Regions from separate parts of the Hydrogenophaga sp. H7 genome, predicted to be linked through region 1. Evidence: predicted binding sites of a transcription regulator. Region 1 holds the regulator's gene; each other region holds the start of a gene.

Region 1 (5,886 bases):
CACGGTGAAGGTGCGGGGCGCACGCGCACCGCGTTCGGCCGCCCGCACCTGGGCGCTCTGCCCTGCCACCCCGGCAGCCGCAATGCGCTCGCCATAGGGCGGGTTCAGCAGCATCACGCCGGGCTTGTCGGTCGGCGGCATGCGCTGCAGCGCGTCACCGCCACGCAGCTCCATCGCGAAGGCCACACCCGCGCGTTCGGCGTTGCGCTGCGCGAAGTCGACCATGCGGAAGGCCACGTCACTGCCGAACACGATGGGCTTGCGCCCGGCCGGCCACTCGCGGCGCTGCTTCGCGGCCTCGTCCTTGAGGGCGTGCCAGACGTGTGGCTGGAACGGCAGCAGCTTCTCGAACGCGAAGCGGCGCTGCAGACCGGGAGCGACCCGCAGCGCGATCTGTGCCGCCTCGATCGCCACCGTGCCGCTGCCGCAGCAGGGGTCGTACAGCGGCACGATGTCGTCCAGCGATTCGGCTTCGGCACCGTTCCAGCCGGTGGCGGCGATCATGGCCGCGGCCAGCGTTTCCTTCAGCGGCGCGTCGCCCTTGTCCTCGCGCCAGCCGCGCTTGAACAGCGGCTCGCCCGAGGTGTCGATGTAGAGGCTCACCGTGTCGGTGGTCAGGTGGGCGTAGAGCCGCACGTCGGGCCAGGTGGTGTTGACGCTGGGGCGCTCGCCGCGCTTGTCGCGGAAGCGGTCGCAGACTGCGTCCTTGATCTTGAGCGCCGCGAAGTTCAGGCTCTTGAGCGGGCTGTGCTGCGCCGTGACCTCGACCTTGATCGTCTGCTGCGGCGTGAACCAGATTTCCCAGGCGACCTCGCTGGCGGCCGCGTACAGGTCGTTCTCGCTGCGGTAGCCACCGTGCCAGAGCTGCACCAGCACGCGCTGCGCGAGCCGGCAGTGCAGGTTGAGCTTGAGCGCGTCGCGCCAGGACGCCAGCAGCGCCACACCGGCGCGCGACTTCTGCACCGCGGTCTCGCCCGTGATGCGCGTGACTTCGGCGGCGAGGTAGTCCTCCACGCCGGCGGCGCAGGGGAGGAAAAGATTCAATTGGTTCAAAGCGCTTTTCTCAGGTTCGCCGGCGCGATGCGCAGCGCCTCGCGGTATTTCGCGACCGTGCGGCGCGCGCACTCGATGCCCTGCTCCTTGAGCAGGTCCGAGAGCTGGTTGTCGGACAGCGGCTTGGTCGGCTCTTCGGACGCGATGAACTGCTTGAGCAGGGCGCGCACCGCCGTGCTCGACGCATTGCCGCCGGTCTCGGTTCCCAGGCTGGAGCCGAAAAAGTACTTGAGCTCGTAGGTGCCGAACGGCGTGGCCATGTACTTGGCCGTGGTCACGCGGCTGATGGTCGACTCGTGCAGGCCCAGCTCGTCGGCGATCTCGCGCAGCACCAGCGGGCGCATGGCCAGTTCGCCGTGCATGAAGAAGTTGCGCTGGCGCTCGACGATGGCGCTGGAGACGCGCAGGATGGTGTCGAAGCGCTGCTGGATGTTCTTGATGAACCAGCGCGCTTCCTGCAGCCGCTGCTGCATGGCCGCGTGGCCCGCTTCGCCGCCGGCCTCGCGCCGCCCCCGCAGGGCGTTGGCATAGACGTCGTGCACGCGCAGGCGCGGCATCACCTCGGCGTTGAGCGAGACCTTGAAACCGCGACCGGCGCGGGTGACGATCACGTCGGGCACCACCACGTTGCGCTCGACGTCGACGAAGCGCCGGCCCGGCTTGGGCTCCAGGCGGGCGATCAGCGCCAGCGCGGCGCGCACGGTCTCGTCGTCGTGCCCGGTGGCCGCACACAGGCGCTTGATGTCGCGCTTGGCCATCAGCTCCAGCGGCTGCTCGCAGATCGCCAGCGCCGCGCGGGCGGAGGGCGTGTTGCGCAGCTCCATGATCTGCAGCCGCAGGCACTCGCCCAGGTCGCGCGCGCCCACGCCCGTGGGCTCCATCTGCTGCAGCCACTGCAGGGCCATGCCCAGGCGCTGCTCAATGGCCTCGACTTCGTCGAAGCGCGGCTCTTCGTCGGCCGGCCGGCCCGCGGTCAGGCGCCAGCAGGCGCGCGCCAGCTCGTGCAGGCTGTCCTCCAGATACCCGTCGTCGTTGAGCGACTCGATCAGGAAGTACAGCGCCGCGCTGTCCTCGTCCGACAGGCGCAGGCAGCGCGCCTGCTCGTGCAGCTGGTCCTGAAGGCTAACCGGCACACGGGCCAGGTCGGCGGCCGTGGCGGTGTCGTCGTCGTCACCGCCGGAACCGCTGTTGCGCGCGGGTGCATCGCCGCCCCATTCGCTGTCGTCGGGCGCCATCTCGACGGTGCCGTCGCCTTCCCAGCTTTCTTCGACCGGCGCGGCGCCGTCCAGCCGACTCTCGACCTCGTCGCTGGCGCTGTCTGCGCTGTCGGCCTGGGTGGTGCGGGTGTCCGGTTCGGCGCTGCGCAGCTCGACCACCGGCTGCGCCGCTTCTTCCAGCTGCTCGCCGGCGACCACCGGTGCGTCCGCGGTCTGCACGCCGAAATCTTCGCGATCGGCCACTTCCTCGCCCCGTTCCAGGAACGGGTTCTCGTCGAGCATCTGCTCGACTTCCTGAGCCATCTCCAACGTGGACAGCTGCAACAGGCGGATCGACTGCTGCAGTTGCGGCGTGAGCGCGAGGTGCTGCGACACCCGCAGCGACAGACCTTGCTTCATCGGCTCATTCCGTCACATGCGGAAGTTCTCGCCCAGGTAGACGCGGCGCACCTCGGCGTTTTCGATGATCTCGGCGGTGGTACCGCTGGCCAGCACATGACCGTCGCTGATGATGTAGGCGTGGTCGCAGATGCCCAGGGTTTCGCGCACGTTGTGGTCGGTGATCAGCACACCGATGCCGCGCGACTTGAGGAAACTGATGATGTGCTGGATCTCCAGCACCGCGATCGGGTCGATGCCGGCGAAGGGCTCGTCCAGCAGGATGAACCGCGGCCGGGTGGCCAGCGCGCGGGCGATCTCCACGCGACGGCGCTCACCGCCCGAGAGGGCGGGCGCGGGCGAATCGCGCAGGTGGTCGACGCGCAGCTCCTTGAGCAGCTCGTCCAGCCGGGCATCGATCTCGCGCGCGGACAGCGGCTGGCCGTTCGCGTCCTGCTGCAGCTCCAGCACGGCGCGCACGTTCTGCGCCACCGTGAGCTTGCGGAAGATCGAGGCTTCCTGCGGCAGGTAGCCCAGCCCCAGCCGGGCACGGCGGTGGATGGGCAGGGACTCGATGCGGTGACCGTCCAGCAGGATCTCGCCACCATCGGCCCGCAGCAGGCCGACGATCATGTAGAACGACGTGGTCTTGCCGGCGCCGTTGGGACCCAGCAGTCCCACCACCTCGCCCTTGTCCACCGACAGGGACACGTCCTTGACCACCTTGCGGCTGCCATAGGACTTCTTGAGTCCCCGGACCTCCAGACGGCTGTGCGACGGCATGCCGCCCGACGGACTGGCGCTGGCGACGGTCTCCGTCACTTCTTGGGCTCGGTGATCTTGCCGCTGGGACGCAGCGTGGCCGGATCGGTCGCCGGGGCGGCGGGGCCGTTCTTCTCCTCTTCCGGGATCGGCGTGAGCATGGCGCGCACGCGGCCGGTGGGGTTGGCAGCGGTCTTGCTGGTGTCCCCACCCTTGACCGTGAACACCTCGGTCAGGCTGTTGTAGAGGATCTCGCTGCCCACGCTCTGGTCGTTGAGCAGGGTGCCGCGGTAGCGGCGCAGCACCGCGCGACCGGTGAACAGCACCGTCTGCGCCTTGCTGTCGTATTCGATGCGATCACCCTCGCCCTCGATCCATTCGTCCACGCCTTCCCGCTTCTGGCGGAAGAAACCGGCCTTTTCGGGGGTGCCCAGCAGCAGACCGTACTGATTGCCTTGCGGGTCCTGGCGCACGTCCAGCTTGGCACCGCGCATCAGGATGGTGCCCTTGGTGATCACCACGTTGCCTGTGAACACGCTGGTCTGGCGTGTCTCTTCGTAGCGCAGCGCATCGGCCTCCACGTTCATGGGCTTGTCCTTGTCGGCCTTTTCGGCCAGCGCCAGCAGGGGCAGCATCAGGCCAATGACGGCCAACATCCGGGCGATGGAACGGGGGGTTGGTGCGTGTGGGTGCATGGCGTTTGAGGGCACAGATCTTGCATTCATTGTAGCGGCGCCCAGAGCGTTTCGCCGCTGCGCCGGCACATTGTGCCCGCCATGAAACCAGGAAGCCCGCACAGGGCGGGCTCCGAAGGGAAGAGGGTCAGAAACCGGTCAGCCTTTGCGGGCCTCGGCAATCAGCGAGTCCGCCACCAGCAGGGTGCGCGGCCCTTGTCCGCCCACATAGAACTTGCCGGCGATGCCCAGGGCGGGCGTGCCTTCCACCTGGTAGGCGTCCTGCAGACCAACGGCCTTCTCCGCCAGCTTGGCAGCCTGGCCATTGAAGATGCCCAGAAACTGCTCGCGGTTGACACCCTGTTTTTCGATCCAGGCGGTGATGGCGGGCGCGGTCGTCAGCGGCTGGCGCTCTTCGTGGATCGCCTTGAACACCTTGACGTGCAGCGTGTCCACCAGGTTCAAGGCCTCCAGCGTGAAGTACAGGCGCTGCATCGGCACGAAGTTCTGGTTGAAGGCCACCGGCATGCGGCGCACCGTCACATGGGCCGGTTTGCGCTTGATCCACTCATGAAAGACCGGTTCAAAGTTGTAGCAGTGGATGCAGCTGTACGCGAAGAACTCGACCACCTCGACCTGCCCCGCCGGGCTCTCGGTCGGCGCCGGCTTGGCCAGCCGCTGGAAATCGGTGCCTTCCTTGAAGGCCACGCGCTGGGCCAGGGCCGGCGACAGGGTCAGCCCGCTGGCGGTGGCGGCACCAGCCACCAGGAGGCTGCGCGAAAAATCTCGACGATGCATGGAATCGGACTCCTTGAAATGACCTGAATCAGGCTCCCGGGACAGCGAAAAGTTCCTCGGTACCGTGCAATCAGCGCTGCACCCGCACCAGCGCCGCTTCCACCCCGTTCACCTCCAGCTGTTCGCGCGTGGCCTCGGCCATGGCCTTCTGGCCAAATGGTCCCATGCGGACACGGAACACGGTGCGCCCCGCCTGCTCGCGTTCGGTGATGGTGGCGTCCATGCCCAGCATGGCCAGCCGTGCTTTCTGCGCCTGCGCCTCTTCGGGAGACTTGAATGCCCCCGCCTGCACGAAGTAGGAGAAGGGGTCGGCCCCCTGCGCAGCCGCGGGCTCCGACGCCCCTCCGGCCTTGGCCCTCATGAGGTCGCCCAGCGGATCGCTGTCCGGCTTGGTGGCCGCGTCAGCGGCTTTGGCGGCCGGCGCCTTGTCGGGCTCCGCCGCTGAGGCGTCCTTCGGTGCCGCGTCGCCGGCGGCCGGCGGGGTCGTTTCGACTGGAGCCGGCAGCGGCGGCGGCTTGTTCACCAACCCGGCGTTCGGGTTCCAGCCCTTGTTGCGTTCGGCCTCGGCCGCATCGTCGGCCGGCTTGCGGGTGACACCGCGGTCCACGAAGGGCACCGGCACGCGCGTCACATACACAGCCACCGAGAGCGCCAGGCCCAGGCCGACGAGCAGGCCAACCACGAAGCCGACCAGGGTGCCACCACGCTGAGCGCGGGCCTGCGGGAATGAAATGTTCATGGGAGGTGGGAGGTTCACATCTTCTGCGGGGCGCTCACGCCCAGCACGGCCAGGCCATTGTGCAACACCTGTGCCGTTGCCCGGACCAGCGCCAGACGGGCGCGTTTGACCGCTTCGTCGTCCACCAGGATGCGCTCGGCGTCGTAGTAGCTGTGGTAGGCCGCGGCCAGCTCGCGCAGGTAGAAGGTCACGTCGTGCGGCGCAAAGCCCTCGGCTGCCGCGGTCAGCATGGCCGGGTACTTGGCCAGCAGCAGCATCAGCGACT
Region 2 (5,886 bases), on a different contig from region 1:
ATCGGGAGCATTGAACTGACCGATGAGCTGCCAGTCGGACATTGGCGGTGGCTGACGGCCGACGAAGTGGCTGACCTGAGCCGCAAACAATGAGCCCCTTGACGGGGCGACCCGGTCAGAGCAGGTCGCCTTTGCGGCTGTCGAGCGGCATCAGGAACGAATTGTCCTGCCATTGGGAGCCCAGATCACTGACGCGTGAATCACCTGTGGTGCTGCCGGGCCAGGTCGACAGGGGACTGAAGTCACTGTGACGGGTGCTGCGCTGGCGGTTCAGTGCAGAGCGCAGATTGGCCTGTGCAGCGATGATGGCCCGTTCTTCCTGCTCGTGCTCACGCATGCTCTGCGCGGTGGGGGTCTCGCCGAGAAACTCGCTGCGGACTTCGGAAACCGTGGGCAGGCTGGACGAACGAACCACCCAGTAGGGGAGTCCGCATTGCGTGAGAAGGGAGTGTTTGAGCTGGCGCGTGCTCCTCGGGATCCCCGCCCGTCCAGGCACGTCCAGACAGCCGACCACCCGCCCGTCGGACTTGCAGATGGTGAACGTGCAGTAGACGCCCCCAAGCAGCCGGTACCAGTCCATTCCTTGCTGCTTCTCCCGGGGCAGGGTGAAGCGGGTGACCGGCAGCTTGATCATCACGTGGTGATCGTAGAAGGCCCGGGACAGCCAGTGCCACACCTGCAGCTCTTCTGAGTTCGCGATCACCCGGGTATCCAGTGGCCACCGCTTGGGAATCCTGCGCTGGGCCCGGGCTTTGCGACTCTCCCAGAGGCGATACATCCAAGCGCCGGTCACCAGCAGAGCGGGTACCAGCACGGAAAGCAGCCAAGGGTTGTTCCAGGCGATCATGCAAGTTTCAGTGACGGAGTGTGACCAAATGTAGTTTGATGATCGCGCAAACGGGCAGTTTTGTCGCAATTTGACACGTCGTTTGCGTGATTTCCTTGGGGGATTGGAGCCACTCGCCGACCAAAGCCCACGGTCGTGAGCGCGCGTTTCATGCCGGTTTCCGAGCGGCCAACCGGGCATTTTGCCGGCGCTGGAGGTGTGTTGCCATCCCACAAACGGGGGATTCACGGGAGTTCGGACAGAAACTCCCCAATGGCAGCGAGCACCGCGTCGGGTTGGTCCCGATGCGGGCTGTGCCCGCAAGCTTCCAGCACCAGGGTGCGGGCTGCAGCGTTCTTGGGTTGTATGTCCCGTACCTGCTGGAGGGTGCCGTACTCGTCGCTGGCTCCTTGAATAGCCAGCACAGGCGCTTGGATGTTTTGGCATTCGTGGCGGATGTCGAAACCCCGGAATGCCGGTTCAAGCCAGATGTCGTTCCATTGCCAGAAGGCGTTGTCGACATTCTTGTGATGGCGCGCCAGGCGCGCTCGCAGGCCCCGTTCCCCAGGTTGCATGTACGCGGATCTGGCCTGCTCGATGGACCGGATCGAGACCTCCTCCACAAACACATGGGGTGCCATGACGACGCAGGCTGTCACCGGATGCCGGCTGGCGTACAGCAGCGCGATGGTGGCCCCGTCGGAGTGGCCCACCAGAACGGGAGCGTCGATGCCCAGTGTCTCCAGCAAGGCCGGCAGCACATCCAGGGCATCTCGGTGCATGTAGTCGGGTTCGTGCCGCCCGGTGTGCCAGAACTCCCCGACCTGAGGCGCTCCGCGTACGTCCGGCACGGGGTCTGAGTGTCCGTAACCTCTTCGGGAATACACCCAGCCGGCCCGTCCGGTGGCATTGCACAGTTCCTTCGTCCAGTCGCGGCCTCGTTGGGTCCACATGGACACGCTGCCCAGCCCCTCGTGCAGGAACACCAACGGCGAGCGGCCGGTCGGGCCTGGGATGTGTCGAACTTCCAGGCGGGTGCCGTGGATGATGACGCTGTCCATCGTGTCTCCGCTTCGCGTGCCGCCTGGCTGGCGGGAAAACCGGTATTCTCGTTGCATGACTCAGCTGTTTGATGCGTTCTGGCGGGCGGTGGTGTACTGCATGCACCCGCGGGTGATCGGTTTGTCGTTCCTGCCCCTGGTGCTGATGGTCGCACTGTCTTTTGGGCTGGGCTATTTCTTCTGGGACACGTCTGTCGATGCCGTCACGCAGTGGCTGCAGACCTATGAACTGGTTCAGGGCTTTCTGGGCTGGCTGGATCGCGTCGGCCTAGGCTCCATGCGGACGGTGTTTGCACCGCTGGTGGTCCTGGTTCTGGCGACGCCGGTGATCGTGTTGCTGTGCCTGCTGCTGGTCGCCGTGTTCATGACTCCGTCCATGGTTGAACTGGTTGCGCAAAGGCGCTTTCCTTTGCTCGAACGCAGGCGTGGTGGCTCTTTCGTTCTCGGTCTGTTGTGGTCGCTGGGGTCCACGTTCGTGGCCCTGGTGGTACTGGTTCTTTCTATGCCCCTGTGGCTGGTTCCGCCGCTGGTGCTCATCCTTCCGCCGCTGATCTGGGGCTGGCTGACCTACCGCGTGTTTGCCTATGACGCACTGGCGCAGCATGCCAGCAGTGCCGAGCGCAAGACCATCCTGCGTGAACACCGTGGCAGCCTTCTGATCATGGGCATCCTCAGCGGGTATCTTGGCGCGGCACCCAGCCTGCTCTGGGCATCGGGTGCCATGTTCGTGGCGCTGGCGCCCTTGCTGGTGCCGGTGGCCATCTGGATCTACACCTTGGTATTTGCGTTTGCGTCTCTGTGGTTCGCACATTTCACGCTGGCGGCGCTGCAGCGGATGCGCGCGGCGCAGGTGGTGGAGGTCCTGGATCCTGAGCCAGGAGGTCAACCAGCCATGCCGCTGGAGACCCTGCCGCCCACCACCGTTCTTCCGCCGCCTGGCGCCTGACCTCCATGAACACCAGTAAAGAGAACCCACCGGCGTTTGGTCTGATCATCATTGGCGATGAGATTCTGTCGGGCAAACGCGCCGACAAGCACTTGCCGAAGGTGATCGAACTGCTGGCGGGAAGAGGCCTCTCGCTGGCGTGGGCTCGGTTCATCGGTGATGACCGCGAGCGCATCACCGACGCACTGCGGGAGGCGTTCGCCAGCGGTGATGTCGTGTTCAGCTGTGGTGGCATCGGGGCCACGCCCGACGACCACACGCGCCAGTGCGCGGCTGCGGCACTGCAGGTGGACCTGGCGCTCCACCCCGAGGCCCGCGACCTCATTGAGCAGCGTATGAGGGACGTGGCCGCCGAGAAGGGTGAGGTTCACGACCCCGCGAGGCCCGACAACATGCACCGGCTGAACATGGGGGTGTTCCCGGTCGGGGCGCGGATCATTCCCAACCCGTACAACAAGATTCCCGGGTTCAGCTGCGATGGGCCTGGTGGTGGTTCCGTGCATTTTGTCCCGGGGTTTCCCGTAATGGCCTGGCCGATGATCGAAGCGCTGCTGGATGGGGCGTACCGCCATCTGCACCGGCAAGACGCGTGGCAGGAGCGCTCGGTGGTGGTCATGGGGGCCATGGAGGCTACCTTGACCCCTCTCATGGAAACCATTGAGCGCGAGCACCCGGTGAAGGTGTTCAGCCTTCCCAGCGTGGACCACCCGGACTACGGGCGGCACATCGAACTGGGCGTCAAGGGTGCCCCAGACGCCGTGGCCCCGGCGTTTGCGTCGCTGCTTGACGGGCTTGAGCGGTTTGGTGCGGAGTTGGGACCCGAATTGGTGCGATAGTTGCTTGCACCAATATTGTGCATTCTGCTGGAATGCACCAGAACAATGCGCTGCATGCCGGGTTTACAGCGGTCACGCCGGGCATCCAGGCTTTGCAGCCCGCCGGCGCAGGGCGCTGCGCCATAATCTGCGCCGCCTTGGGGCCTGGCGCATCGTTGATTGAACCCGACGGCACAACTTTGGCACAGAAACTGCTTCATGCCCTTGTCAAATTCAGTTTTCCACTCACACAGCAACAGGAGTATTTGATGGCCAAGACCGTCGCAGACGTGATGCAAATGGTGAAGGACAACGAAGTCAAGTTCGTTGATTTCCGCTTCACCGACACCCGTGGTGCGCAGCAGCACACCACCGTGCCCGTGTCTCACTTCGATGAAGACAAGTTCGTTTCCGGCCATGCATTCGATGGCTCGTCCATCGCAGGCTGGAAGGGCATCGAAGCTTCCGACATGCAACTGATCCCCGATCCGAACACGGCCAACATCGACCCGTTTTACGAAGAGACGACGCTGATCCTCACCTGCGACGTCATCGAGCCTGCCGACGGCAAGGCCTACGACCGCGATCCCCGCTCCATCGCCAAGCGCGCCGAGGCTTACCTCAAGTCCTCGGGCCTGGGCGACACCGCCTTCTTCGGACCGGAACCCGAATTTTTCCTGTTCGACGGCGTGCGCTGGAGCACGGCCCCGGGCCACACCTTCTACGAAATCGAAGAGTACGAAGCCCCCTGGAACAAGGGTGCCAAGCTCGAAGGCGGCAACCGTGGCCACCGTCCGACGGTCAAGGGCGGTTACTTCCCCGTGCCCCCGGTCGACAGCACGCAGGACATGCGCGCCGAGATGGCACTGATCCTCGAATCGCTGGGCATCCCGGTCGAGGTGTTCCACCACGAAGTGGCGGGCGCGGGCCAGAACGAGATCGGCACCAAGTTCAGCACGCTGGTGCAGCGCGCCGACTGGACAGTCCTGCAGAAGTATGTTGTGCACAACGTGGCCAATGCCTACGGCAAGACGGCCACCTTCATGCCCAAGCCCTACGCCGGTGACAACGGTTCCGGCATGCACGTGCACCAGTCGGTCTGGAAGGACGGCAAGAACCTGTTCGCTGGCGACGGTTACGCCGGCCTGAGCGAGTTCGCGCTGTATTACATCGGCGGCATCATCAAGCACGCCCGCGCCCTGAACGCCATCACCAACCCCGGTACGAACTCGTACAAGCGGCTGGTGCCGCACTTCGAAGCCCCGGTGAAGCTGGCCTACTCGGCCAAGAACCGTTCGGCCTCCATCCGCATCCCGTACGTCGCCAACCCGAAGGGTCGCCGCGTGGAAGCCCGCTTCCCCGATCCCCTGATGAACCCCTACCTGGGCTTCTCGGCGCTGCTGATGGCCGGTCTGGATGGCGTGGAAAACAAGATCCACCCGGGCGAGGCAGCGACCAAGGACCTTTACCACCTGCCGCCGGAAGAGGACAAGCTGGTCCCGACCGTGTGCCACAGCCTGGACATGGCGCTGGACTACCTGGACAAGGACCGCGCGTTCCTGACCAAGGGTGGCGTGTTCACCGACTCCATGCTGGACGCCTACATCGAACTGAAGATGGGCGAAGTCAACCGCAGCCGTATCGAAGTGTCGCCGGTGGAGTTCGACATGTACTACAGCCTGTGATGGCGGGCCCGGGATCACCCGGGCCTCGCTTCGCAGATGAAAAGGACGGCTCGGCCGTCCTTTTTTTTTGGGCCGTTCGGACGGGCGCGCGGGCGCCCTGTCATGGCGGATACCATGCGACCTGTTTTTGGGTCATACTGAAAATTGATTCTCAATGCGCCCACAGCGCCTGGAGCCCACGTGTTGTCGAAGCTGAACGTTGCCGCAAGAACCCATCGCGTCCTGATCCTTTCCGTTGCCGTGGCGTGGTGCCTGCCGTCTTTGGCGCAAGAGCGCATCTATCGCTGTGGCAATGAATACACCAACAACGCCACGGTGGCGAAGGCCCAGGGCTGCAAGCTGATGGAGGGCGGCAACATCACCGTCATTCAAGGCCCGGCGCCGCAGGCGGCTCCGCGGTCTGCCAGTTCGTCGACAGCGCCCCGCAGCGCACCTCGCAACGACTCTGCTGAGCAGCGTGCACGCGACAGCGATGCCCGCCAGATCCTCGAGATGGAGTTGAGAAAGGCAGAAGAGCGGCTGGCTCAGGCGCAGAAGGCCTACGCCAATGGGC
Region 3 (5,886 bases), on a different contig from region 1:
GTCGCTCTCTTCGTTGTCCACCACCAGCACGCGCCGGCGCGGGCCCTCGTAACCGGTCACCGGCGCCGCCACCGCGGCCGGGCGCGTGGCCGCGCCGTGCAGCGCCGGCAGGAACAGGCGCACGCTGAACACCGTGCCCTGGCCCGGCGCACTGCGCACCGTCATCTCGCCGCCCATCAGGTCGGTCAGCATCTTGGCAATCGTCAGGCCCAGACCGGTGCCGCCGCCCGCCGCCGCCGAGCCGCCCTCGGCCTGCTGCCCGCGCGCGAAGGGCTCGAACACGCGGTCCAGTTCGGCGGTGGTCATGCCCGGCCCGGTGTCGCTGACCTCGAACACCGCCATCTCGCGCGCATGGCTGACTTTCAGCCGCACCTCGCCCGCGCGCGTGAACTTCACCGCGTTGCCCAGCAGGTTGATGAGGATCTGGCGCAGCCGCTTCTCGTCGGCGCGCACCGCCTCGGGCAGGCGGGGCCCTGGCTCGAACACGAAGCGCAGGCCCTTGGCCGCGGCCTGCAGCTCAAACATGCTGGCCACCTCGCGCACGGTGTCGGCGAAGGCCATCGGCTTCACGTCGAGCTGGAGCTTGCCGGACTCGATGCGCGCGATGTCCAGCGTGCCCTCGATCAGCGAGAGCAGGTGTTCGCCACCGCGGTAGATCACGCGGATCGCCTGCGCGCGGTGCGGCGCCAGCTCGCGGTCTTCCTGCAGCAGCTGGGCGTAGCCCAGGATGCTGTTGAGCGGCGTGCGCAGCTCGTGGCTGATGGTGCTGATGTAGCGGCTCTTGGCCTGGTTGGCCTGATCGGCGATTTCGCGCGCGCGCTGCAGCTGCTCGTCGGTGCGGCGGTGCGATTCGATCTCCTGCATCAGCAGCCGCGTCTGGCGGTTGGACTCCTCCTGCGCCACCTCGCGGCTCTTGTGCGCCAGCACCAGCCACCAGGCCACCGTGGCCGCGATCAGCAGCAGCACCGCGTAGACGCGCAGAAAGCCCGAGCGCAGCGCCGCGTCGAGCAGGCCCACGTCGCCGACCGCGGCGACGCCCTGTCCCAGCCCCTCGACCTGCTGGCGGTAGAGCAGCCCGAGCACCGCCGCCAGCACCGGTGCGATCACCAGCATCAGCAACAGGTAATGGGCCAGCCCCGCCTCCAGGTAGGGCCAGACCCGCTGAGGCAGCACCGTGCGCAGCGCCGACTGCCACTGCACCGACAGCCGCGCCTGCGGCTTGCACAGGTCGCCGCAGCGCGCGTCCAGCGTGCAGCAGAGCGAGCAGATCGGCCCCTGGTAGGCGGGGCAGTGGGCCATGTCGGGGCCTTCGTAGTCGCGTTCACAGATCACACACTTGTGTGTACCCCCCGCGCCGCCTGCGGCGTCACCCCCCTGGAAGGGGGGCCACACCAGCGGCCCGGCGGAGCCGGTTCCGCGGTGTGTGCTGGACTGAGCAGCTCTGGCGATGTAGTAACGGCCCTTGGTCGCCCACGCGATCAGCGGCGAAGTGATCAGCGCCGTCACCATCGCGATCACGGCCGAGAAGGCCTGGGCGCCTGCGCCCATCAGGCCCATGTGCGCCGTGATCGACAGCACCGAGGCCAGGCCCATCGCGCCCACGCCGACCGGGTTGATGTCGTACAGGTGCGCGCGTTTGAACTCGATGCCCCTGGGGCTCCAGCCCAGTGGCTTGTTGATCACCAGGTCGGCCACCACCGCCATGATCCAGGCGATGGCGATGTTGCTGTAGAGACCGAGCACCTCGCCCAGCGCACGGAACACCTCCATCTCCATCAGCATGAAGGCGATCAGGGTGTTGAACACCACCCAGACCACGCGACCCGGGTGGCTGTGCGTCAGGCGCGAGAAGAAGTTGCTCCAGGCCAGCGAGCCGGCGTAGGCGTTGGTGACGTTGATCTTGAGCTGCGAGACCACGACGAACAGCGCCGTCGCCGCCACCGCCCAGCCGTAGTTGGGGAAGACGTATTCGTAGGCCGCCAGGTACATCTGGTTGGGGTCGACCGCGCGCTCGGTGGGCACCATGTGGCTGATGGCCAGGTAGGCCAGCAGCGCGCCGCCCAGCATCTTGAGCACGCCCAGCACCACCCAGCCCGGCCCGCCCGCCAGCACACCGGCCCACCAGCGCAGCGGCCGGCCCGCCTGCCGCGCGGGCATGAAGCGCAGGTAGTCGGCCTGCTCGCCCATCTGCGTGATGAGCGCGATGCCCACGGTCAATGCCGCACCAAACAGGTGCCAGTCAAATGCGATGCCCGCACCACTTTCGCCCCCGTAATGCACCACATTGGAAAACGCACCCGGATCGAGCGTCCAGACCGCCACGAAGGGCACGACCATCATCACCAGCCACAGCGGCTGGGTCCAGACCTGGAAGCGGCTGATGATGGACACGCCGTAGGTCACCAGGGGGATGACCACCAGGGCGCAGATCAGATAGCCCCAGGCCGGCGGGATGTCCAGCGCCAGGTCCAGGGCGTAGGCCATCACCGCCGCTTCGAGCGCGAAGAAGATGAAGGTGAAGCTGGCGTAGATCAGCGAGGTGATGGTGGAGCCGATGTAGCCAAAGCCGGCGCCGCGGGTGAGCAGGTCCATGTCGACGCCGTAGCGCGCGGCGTAGACGCTGATCGGCAGGCCGGCCAGAAAGATGATGAGGCCGGTGGCGAGGATGGCCCAGAAGGCGTTGACGAAGCCGACCTGCACCAGCAGCGTAGCGCCCACCGCTTCGAGAATCAGGAAAGAGGCCGCGCCAAACGCCGTGTTCGCCACCCGCCATTCGCTCCACTGGCGGAAACGCTGCGGCGTGAAACGCAGCGCGTAGTCCTCCATGGTCTCGCGGCCGACCCAGCTGTTGTAGTCGCGGCGCACCTTGATGATGCGTTGGGGTGGGGCTGGATCGGGCAGGACGTTCACCTGCAGGATTTCGCAGCTTTCATGCCACCAGCCGCCAGGGCACGGGATTTGCTCAACCCGCTTTCAGATCATCCGAGACCCACCATGGAACTGACCCCGAGAGAGAAAGACAAGCTGCTGATCTTCACCGCCGCCCTGCTGGCCGAGCGGCGCAAGGCGCGCGGCCTCAAGCTCAACTACCCGGAAGCCGTGGCCCTGATCAGCGCCGCCGTGATGGAAGGCGCCCGCGACGGCAAGTCCGTGGCCCAGCTGATGAGCGAAGGCCGCACCGTGCTCACGCGCGACGACGTGATGGAGGGCGTGCCCGAGATGATTCCCGACATCCAGGTCGAAGCCACCTTCCCGGACGGCACGAAACTGGTGACCGTTCACACTCCGATACCTTGACTCCACCGCAGAGGCACCCATGAAACGGCTCCCCAAATCCCTGTTCACCGCCGCACTGGCCACCACCGCCCTCGCCGCCCAGGCCCACACCGGCCACGGCACCCACAGCCTGATGGAAGGCCTGGTCCACCCCTTCGGCCTGGACCACCTGCTGGCCATGGTGGCCGTGGGCGTGTGGTCGGTCTCGGCCCTGCCGGCGGGCAAGGCCTGGCAAGGCCCCGCGACCTTCCTGCTGGCGCTGGTGCTCAGCGCCTTGGCCGGCACCATGGGCCTGACCCTGCCCTATCTGGAACAGGGCGTCGCGCTGTCGGTGGTGCTGTTCGGGCTGATGCTGGCCATCGCCACCCGGCCCCTGCCGCCGGCCCTGTGCCTGGGGCTGATCGCCATGGCGTCCGCGCTGCACGGCCTCGCCCACGGCTCGGAAACCCCCGCCACCGGCTTCGCCGGCTACGCCGCCGGCTTCCTGCTGACCACCGCCGCCCTGCACATCGGCGGCGTGGGTGTGGGCCTGGCCATCCGGCGCCTGCTCAGCGAACGCCGGGGCATGGCCCTGGGGGGGCTGGGCGCTGCGCTCGGCGGCGCTGGCCTGTACCTGTTTGCCCAACTCTGAGCACCGCGCCATGACCCCCGGCGAATACCTGATCGACGAGGGCGAACACGCCCTCAACCCCGGCCGCGCCACGCTGACCCTGGTGGTGCAGAACACCGCCAACCGCCCGGTGCAGGTCGGTTCGCACTACCACTTTGCCGAGACCAACGCGGCCCTGTCCTTCGACCGCGCCGCCGCGCAAGGCAAGCGCCTGAACATCGCCAGCGGCACCGCGGTGCGCTTCGAGCCCGGCCAGCAGCGCACGGTGGAGCTTGTGGACTTCGCGGGCGACCGAGTCGTGTACGGCTTCCGCGGTCTGACCCAGGGCCCCCTGGCCTGAGCCTCAGTGCGAAATGGTGGTGTTCGTCACCACCGGCTGGCCGGGCGCGGCCAGCACAAAGAAGCCCGGCAGCCCGGCGGTGCCGAAGCGTGTGGCCGGGTTGCGCACGAACACCGAGTTGGACAGCGTCATGAGGCCGCTGCGGTCGTTGCTCACATAGAACACCGCGCTGCCGCCCTCGACACCATAGTTGTCGCTGACCATGCTGCCGTAGACAGACAGCGTGAAGCTGTTGCCGTCGTTGTAGATGGCGCCGCCGCTGCCGCCGCCGGGGGTGCCTGCCCGGGCCGGGTTGGCGCCGTTGCCCACCGCCGAGTTGTGCGTGAGCAGGCTGTTGTAGACGCTGTAGGACACGCCGATGCTGCTGAGCGCCCCGCCGTTGGAGCAGCTGTTGCCCAGACCCAGCCCACCGCCGAAGGTGCTGCCCACCACATACACCGGCCGGTTCTGGTAGATGCTGAGCACCCGCACGGCGCCGCCGCCCATGTCGGGGCCGGTGGTCTCGCAGCGGTTGCGGGTGAAGACACTGTTGACGATCTTGAACTGCCCGCCGCGCACGAAGATCGCGCCACCGCCGCCCCCATCGGTGAGCTGGCCTGTGGAGTTGCCCTGCGTGAAGCCGATGTTCTGCACCGTCAGGCGGGGCGTCTCCTGGTTGTTGCAGTGCGAGGTGGTCCAGACCTGGGCCGGGTCGCAGGTGTTCTGGTAGAGGATGCGCACGCGGTCACCGCCGCTGAGCGTCACCAGACCGCCGCCGTCGAGCGTGACGTCGGGCCGGTTGTTGAAGACCTTGGCCGTGCTCGGCAGGGTGATGGTGACCGGGTTCGGCCCGCAGTTGAACCGGATCTTGCCGCCCAGGGCCACCGCATCCACCACCGCCTGCCCGGTGCAGCTGGCGGGCGTTCCGCTGCCGATCACGTGATCGGGCTGGCTGGTGTTGACCGGCTGTCCCGCCGCAGGCACCGCCACCCGGCCGCCCGGTGTTCCGGCCTGCACAGGCGCGCCAGTGGTCGCATCTCCACCGCCATCTCCTTCCCCGTCAGCGCCGCCCCCGCCACCACCACCGCATGCGGCAAGCAATACAGGCAGCGCCAGGGCGGCGGCCACAAAGGAAGCTGGAGCAGAAGTTCTCATCGGCAACCCGAAACGGAAAAAAGAGGGGAGAGGTGGGACCCGCCCCGCTGACGGACGCCCTGGCACGGTTCATGCACCGACCGGTGCACAGACGACTGTAAGCACCAGAAGCCTTCAGAGACAAGCAGACAAACGAAAAGACTGTGTGCGGTCGTTACTCGGCCGCGCTACCGCCACACCCCCGCTCCCACTCCAGCGAACCAAGCCCAAAAGATCATGGCCAGCATTCCCAAACGCGCCTATGCCGACATGTTCGGCCCCACCGTCGGCGACCGTGTGCGCCTGGCCGACACCGGCCTGCTGATCGAGGTCGAGAAGGACTTCACACTGGCCGCGGGCGGCTATGGCGAAGAGGTCAAGTTCGGTGGCGGCAAGACCATCCGCGACGGGATGGCGCAATCACAGAGAACACGAGCCGAAGGTGCCGTGGACACCGTCCTCACCAACGCGCTCCTCGTCGACCACTGGGGCATCGTCAAGGCCGACATCGGCCTTAAGGACGGCCGCATCGTGGCCATCGGCAAGG
Region 4 (5,886 bases), on a different contig from region 1:
TGGGCCAGACCGGCATCAACGTGATGACCCGGCTGATGGGCCTGATCCTGGCCGCGCTGGCGGTGGAGGTGATGGCCGCCGGGCTGACCAAGCTGTTCCCGGCGCTGGGCGCCTGAGGGCCAGTGCCCCGGTTCAGCCGAACTTGATGAACAGCTTGCTGTAGGGTGCCTTGACCTGGCCGATGGCCTTCTCGATCCGGGCCTTGTCGCCCGCCGCCACAGCCGCGTTCAGCGCCTCCACCGATCGCGTCACCGCGCCCAGCAGTTCCTTGAACTCCGGCGATGACTGCGCCGACGCCGGAGCCTCGCTGGCGAGCAGGCCCGCCAGGTAGGTCAGCACGCCGGCCTGCGCGGCCAGCTTCGGCAAGCCGTCGTCCGCCTTGAGCCACTTCGGCCCCTCGTCCAGCAGATGCTCCATCTGGGCGTGGTAGGCGTTCATGTGGTCGCTGTAGACGATGACCTGGTTCTGGCGCCGCAGTTCGCTGAGCAGGTCGCGCACACCTTCGAGCGTGTCGTGGGCCTGGGACAACTGCCCCGCGGCCACCTGCTGCACGGCCCTGGCGTAGTGCTCCTCGACCCCGCTCAGGGTGCGCGCCATGAGCGCATCGTTGGCATACGGGACGGTGGGCTGGGACTTCACGAGCTGGGTGACCTGGGACCAGGCCTGTTGCGCCTGCTTCAGCGCATCGGCCGATTCGCCGGCCTGGCCGGCGTTGGTCTTGAACAGGGCCGCACGGTAGGGCACTTAGGCCTTCTGCAGGGCATCGGTGACGGGGTCGACGGCCCAGGCGGGCCAGGCACAGGCGCCTGCGGCAAGGGCAAGCAAGGGCAGGACTCGGAAGCGTGGGATGTTCATGACCGGAACGGGTGGAAAGGGAGATAGTCACCCTACCCCCACCTGTATTAAGACAGCTTAAATCCGCCGCCTGTCGCCGCGTCGGCCTGGCGGGTCAGGATGTCGCAGGTCAGGCGGATGTGGGCTTCCAGCGCCAGCGCGGCGCGGGCCTCCTGGCGCGCCATCGCCGCGAGGAAGATGCCCTCGTGCTCGGCGTGCACGTCGCGGTCGAAGCCCGGCGTGGCGCCGATGCGGATGGCGATGTGGCGGTAGCGCTCGCCGTGGCGGTAGAGGATGTCCAGCAGGTGCCGCGTCCAGGGTGAGCTGTGGCCCGCGATCAGGGTTTCGTGGAAGTGGCGGTTGGCGCGCTCCCACTGGTCCGGGTCGCGGCCGGCGCCGCCCTCCTCGGCCACGCTGAGCTGCGCAAAGGCCTCGCGCACCGAGTTCTCCCAGCCCGCGTCGCCGAGCCGGATCGACTGGCGCAGCGCCTCGGTTTCCAGCCGCACGCGCGTGTCGGTGAGGTCGCACAGGTCGTCCAGCGACACGGCGCTGACGCGGTAGCCGCGCTGGCCTTCGACCGTGACCAGCGCGTCGGACACCAGCAGCGCCAGCGCCTCGCGCAGCGTGCCGGCGCCAACGCCATAGTGGTCCTTGAGGTGCTCGACGCGCAGGCGCTGGCCCGGCTGCAGATCGCCGCACACGATGTCGTGGCGCAGCGCGCGGTAGGCGCGTTCGGTGAGGGTGCGCGGCTCGGGTTCGTCGCTGCGCGGCGCGGGGCCGGCGGCGTGTGCGGGTTGAAGCAGGTCTTGCAGCATGGTGATGACCTCAATCGGCTTCCTGTTGATGCTGGCGTTTGAGCCGGTAGGCCAGCTGCGCGCGGCTCAGGCCCAGCAGGCGCGCGGCGCCGGCCAGGTTGCCGCGGCTGCGCTCGACCGCCAGGGCCAGCACCTGCGCCTCCAGGGTCTCGATCGGCACGCCGGCATCGAGCACCTGCGCGCACAGGCGCAGCTCGTCCTCGGGTGCACGGCGCGCCAGCCGGCCCTGCGGATCGATGCCGTCCTGTGCCGGCTCGGACTGGTTGGGGAACAGGTGCTCGGCCTCGATCACGCCGCCCTGCGCCGCCAGGATCACGCCGCGCTCGACCAGGTTCTCCAGTTCGCGCACGTTGCCGGGCCAGCGGTGGCGAGCCAGCGCCTGCAGCGCGCGGTCGCTGAAGCCGCCCAGGCGCTTCTGGTGCAGCGCGGTGAAGCGCGCCAGCAGGTGCCGAGCCAGCGGCTCGATGTCGCTGCTGCGTTCGCGCAGCGGCGGGATGCAGATCGGGTAGACGTTGAGGCGGTAGAACAGGTCGCGCCGGAACTGCCCGCGTTCGACCGCGGCTTCGAGGTTGACGTTGGTCGCCGTCACGAGGCGCACGTTGACCTTGCGCGCGCTCTCGCTGCCCAGGCGCTCGATCTCGCCCTCCTGCAGCACGCGCAGCAGCTTGGCCTGCGCGGGCAGCGGCATGTCGCCCACCTCGTCGAGGAACAGCGTGCCGCCTTCGGCGCGCTCGAAACGGCCAGCCCGCGCCGCGTGCGCACCGGTGAAGGCGCCCTTCTCGACGCCGAACAGCTCGGCCTCGATCAGCTCGGCCGGCAGCGCCGCGCAGTTGACCGCCACGAACGGCCCGGCGGCGCGCTCGGAGTGTTCGTGCAGCGCGCGCGCAAAGCGCTCCTTGCCCACGCCGGTCTCGCCCGTCAGCAGCACCGTCACCTGCGTCGTTGCGGCGCGGCGCATCAGGTCGTGCGCGTGCTGGAAGCCCGGCGAGGTACCGACCAGCATGCCACCCGACTCGGCCGGCTCCAGCGTGTTCTTCAGCGCCTCGACCTGCTGGCTCAGCGCGGCCATCTTCTCCAGCAGCGAGTCGTCCTCGAAGTACTGGCGGTGCGCGTCGCCGTCGGGCCAGTCGTCGATCGGGCGGCCCTCGATCAGGCAGTGGTCGTCGCCACAGGCCGAGCACTTGATTTCCTTGTACAGGATCAGCCGGCCCATGAAGGCGCTGGTGTAGCCGCTGGCGTAGCCCAGCAGCGTCCAGCAGGCCGGCTCGTCGACCACGCCATAGTGAAGGCGGTGCGCGTGCGCCTCCCACGAGTCGTCCCAGCGGAACATGCCCTCGAAGCGGCCGGCCGCGGCGTCCATTTCCAGCCGCACCGGCGTCACGCGCGCCGCGCCTTCGAGCATGTGCAGCTGCGGCCCGACCAGGAACATGTCTTCCAGCGTCTTCTTGCCGCGCGTCTTGGCAGCGAAACCGGCGTCGTGCAGGCCGCAGGCATAACCCAGGCGCGTGAGCAGTCGCCGCGCGTGGTCCTTGCCGACCGAGGTGATGAGGTCGTGGCGCAGGGCCGTCAGCGCCGCGGTGTGCAGCAGCACCATGCGCCGCTCGCCCAGCCAGATGGCGCCGCTGTGCGGCTCGAAGCGCAGCAGCCGGCGCAGGTCGTTGTCGGGCGGGTAGGTCAGATGGGGGTCCAAAGGTGTCTCCGGTGGGTCGCTCTGCGGCGACTGAAATCTCGATATTTTCCGCCACGCTCCCCCAGATCGACAAGCCGGCGAAGCAGTGCCTGAAATTGATCATTTGATCACTCGTGGCCAAAAGCGCCTCATCAAATCAAGACTTTTCCTTCGTGCCGCACCGCAACAGCTCAAGAAACAGGCTATCGAAGAGTGCCGGGCGATCCGGATGCTGCGCTGCACACCGGCTTTTTCATCAGGGATTTCCCTGAAATATCGAGATTTTTGGCCCGACCCGGTCGGACTGGCACGCCATCTGCGAAAGGGGACGCGCCCGACAACGCACCGACCGCTCCAAGCACCATGCCCCAGACCACCGACACCTCCCTGCCCGCCGTCGACACCTCGCTGCGCTTCGTGCGGGTCATCGAACGCCGGGCCGACGGCCTGGTCGCCTTCGAGTTCTCGATCGGCTGGCCGGAGCTGGCGGTGGAGCTGATGCTGCCCGCCCCGGCCTTCGAGGCTTTCTGCGCCAACAACCGGGTGCAGCGTCTGGACACCTGAGTTCCCGAGAGCCGTTCAACAACCATTCCAACGGAGACAAGCACCGATGAACATCGACCTGCAGGCGCGGGAGATCACGCCGCTGCGCCAGACCTACGCCCACGTGGCGAAATACATTGGCGGCGACAAGGCCGCCAGCCGTTACCAGGAGGCCACCTTCGGCGCCCAGCCGATGGTGAACTTCCACTACCGGCCGACCTGGGACCCGGGCCACGAACTCTTCGACGCCAGCCGCAGCAAGATCGTGCTGGCCGACTGGTACGTGCTCAAGGACCCACGCCAGTTCTATTACGCGACCTGGACCATGGCCCGCGCCAAGCAGCAGGACGCGATGGAGGCCAACTTCCAGTTCGTCGAGCAGCGCGGCATGGTCGGCAAGATGCCCGACGCCGTGCGCGAGAAGGCCCTGACGGTGCTGATGCCGCTGCGCCACGCGGCCTGGGGCGCCAACATGAACAACGCGTCCATCTGCGCCTACGGTTTTGGCACCGCCTTCACCGCGCCGGCCATGTTCCACGCGATGGACAACCTGGGTGTGGCGCAGTACCTGACCCGCCTGGGCCTGGTGCTGGGCGAGCCGCAGTCGCTGGAAGACGGCAAGCAGGCCTGGCTGGACGCCCCCGAGTGGCAGGGCCTGCGCCGGCTGGTCGAGGACAGCTTCGTGGTCAGCGACCCGTTCGAGCTGTTCGTGGCGCAGAACTTCGCGCTCGACGGCCTGCTGTACCCGCTGATCTACGGTGGCTTCGTGGACGACCACGTCGCCCTGCAGGGCGGCACCGCGGTCGCGATGCTGACCAGCTTCATGCCCGAGTGGCACGACGAAACCGCGCGCTGGATCGACGCCGTCATCAAGGCCGCGGGTGCCGAATCGGACGCCAACAAAGCCCTGCTGCGCGACTGGGCCGGCCACTGGATGGACCGCGCCCAGGCCGCCCTTTCGCCCATCGCCCGCCTGGCCCTGGGCGAGACCGGAGAGACCGTGCTGAGCGACGCCCGCGTGCAGCTGCAGGCGCGCCTGGCCAAGACCGGCGTCACCGCCTGACCAGGAGACCACAACATGTCCGACGTATTCATCGCCTTCCAGCACAACGAAGAGTCCCGTCCGGTGATCGACGCCATCGTGGCCGACAACCCGAACGCGGTGCTGACCCACCCGACCGGCCTGGTCAAGATCAACGCGCCCGGCAGCCTGACCATCCGCCGCGAAACCATCGAGGGCCTGACCGGCCGGCCCTTCGACCTGCAGGCCATCCACGTCAACCTCGTCACCCTCTCGGGCCACATCGACGAGGACGACGACCAGCTCACGCTGAGCTGGAAACACTGAATCACGAGCAGAAGGAGACACGCATGGACACGAGAGTTGCGAGCAAGAAGCTCGGCCTGAAGGAACGTTACGCCGCCATGACGCGCGGCCTGGGCTGGGAGACCAGCTACCAGCCAATGGACAAGGTGTTCCCGTACGACAAGTACGAGGGCATCAAGATCCACGACTGGGACAAGTGGCAGGACCCGTTCCGCCTGACCATGGACGCCTACTGGAAGTACCAGGGCGAGAAGGAGAAAAAGCTCTACGCCGTCATCGAGGCCTTCGCGCAGAACAACGGCCAGCTCGGCGTGTCCGACGCGCGCTACGTCAACGCGCTCAAGCTGTTCATCCAGGGCGTGACGCCGCTGGAGTACTACGCGCACCGCGGCTTCGCCCACGTGGGCCGCCAGTTCACCGGCGAAGGCGCCCGCGTCGCGGCGCAGATGCAGTCCATCGACGAGCTGCGCCACTACCAGACCGAGACGCACGCGATCAGCCACTACAACAAGTACTTCAACGGCATGCACCACTCGAACCACTGGTACGACCGCGTGTGGTACCTGTCGGTGCCGAAGTCCTTCTTCGAAGACGCCTGCACCGGTGGTCCGTTCGAGTTCCTCACCGCCGTCAGCTTCAGCTTCGAGTACGTGCTGACCAACCTGCTGTTCGTGCCCTTCATGAGCGGCGCGGCGCAC

Evidence for each region. The regulator sigma-54, encoded in region 1, starts transcription at its own class of promoters, with help from an activator protein. The targets are predictions, from matches to a motif close to TGGCANGNAANCTGCTTT.
Region 2: glnA (type I glutamate--ammonia ligase) is a predicted target of sigma-54. The motif match lies at 3,850-3,867, and genes of this name have one in related genera.
Region 3: BC358_RS02840 (urease subunit gamma) is a predicted target of sigma-54. The motif match lies at 2,948-2,965, and genes of this name have one in related genera.
Region 4: BC358_RS15570 (phenol hydroxylase subunit) is a predicted target of sigma-54. The motif match lies at 3,624-3,641, and genes of this name have one in related genera.

Annotation. Positions count from the first base shown of each region.
Region 1 covers NZ_MCIC01000020.1:172,892-178,777, reverse strand. Annotated here, with positions in the region: gene BC358_RS21565 (class I SAM-dependent RNA methyltransferase) at 1-1,053, opposite strand, end outside; gene BC358_RS21560 (RNA polymerase factor sigma-54) at 1,050-2,669, opposite strand; gene lptB (LPS export ABC transporter ATP-binding protein) at 2,682-3,431, opposite strand; gene lptA (lipopolysaccharide transport periplasmic protein LptA) at 3,467-4,066, opposite strand; gene BC358_RS21545 (thiol:disulfide interchange protein DsbA/DsbL) at 4,244-4,882, opposite strand; gene BC358_RS21540 (SPOR domain-containing protein) at 4,953-5,621, opposite strand; gene argS (arginine--tRNA ligase) at 5,636-5,886, opposite strand, start outside.
Region 2 covers NZ_MCIC01000012.1:54,896-60,781, reverse strand. Annotated here, with positions in the region: gene BC358_RS06745 (16S rRNA pseudouridine(516) synthase) at 1-93, shown strand, start outside; gene BC358_RS06740 (DUF2726 domain-containing protein) at 116-847, opposite strand; gene BC358_RS06735 (alpha/beta fold hydrolase) at 1,072-1,887, opposite strand; gene BC358_RS06730 (EI24 domain-containing protein) at 1,943-2,833, shown strand; gene BC358_RS06725 (molybdopterin-binding protein) at 2,839-3,669, shown strand; gene glnA (type I glutamate--ammonia ligase) at 3,918-5,333, shown strand; gene BC358_RS06715 (hypothetical protein) at 5,526-5,886, shown strand, end outside.
Region 3 covers NZ_MCIC01000001.1:574,656-580,541, reverse strand. Annotated here, with positions in the region: gene BC358_RS02845 (ATP-binding protein) at 1-2,826, opposite strand, end outside; gene BC358_RS02840 (urease subunit gamma) at 2,995-3,297, shown strand; gene BC358_RS02835 (HupE/UreJ family protein) at 3,317-3,907, shown strand; gene BC358_RS02830 (urease subunit beta) at 3,918-4,226, shown strand; gene BC358_RS02825 (hypothetical protein) at 4,230-5,222, opposite strand; gene ureC (urease subunit alpha) at 5,577-5,886, shown strand, end outside.
Region 4 covers NZ_MCIC01000016.1:403,284-409,169, reverse strand. Annotated here, with positions in the region: gene BC358_RS15590 (MarC family protein) at 1-116, shown strand, start outside; gene BC358_RS15585 (hypothetical protein) at 133-744, opposite strand; gene BC358_RS15580 (GntR family transcriptional regulator) at 903-1,649, opposite strand; gene BC358_RS15575 (sigma-54-dependent Fis family transcriptional regulator) at 1,660-3,339, opposite strand; gene BC358_RS15570 (phenol hydroxylase subunit) at 3,682-3,882, shown strand; gene BC358_RS15565 (aromatic/alkene monooxygenase hydroxylase subunit beta) at 3,929-4,924, shown strand; gene BC358_RS15560 (MmoB/DmpM family protein) at 4,940-5,209, shown strand; gene BC358_RS15555 (aromatic/alkene/methane monooxygenase hydroxylase/oxygenase subunit alpha) at 5,233-5,886, shown strand, end outside.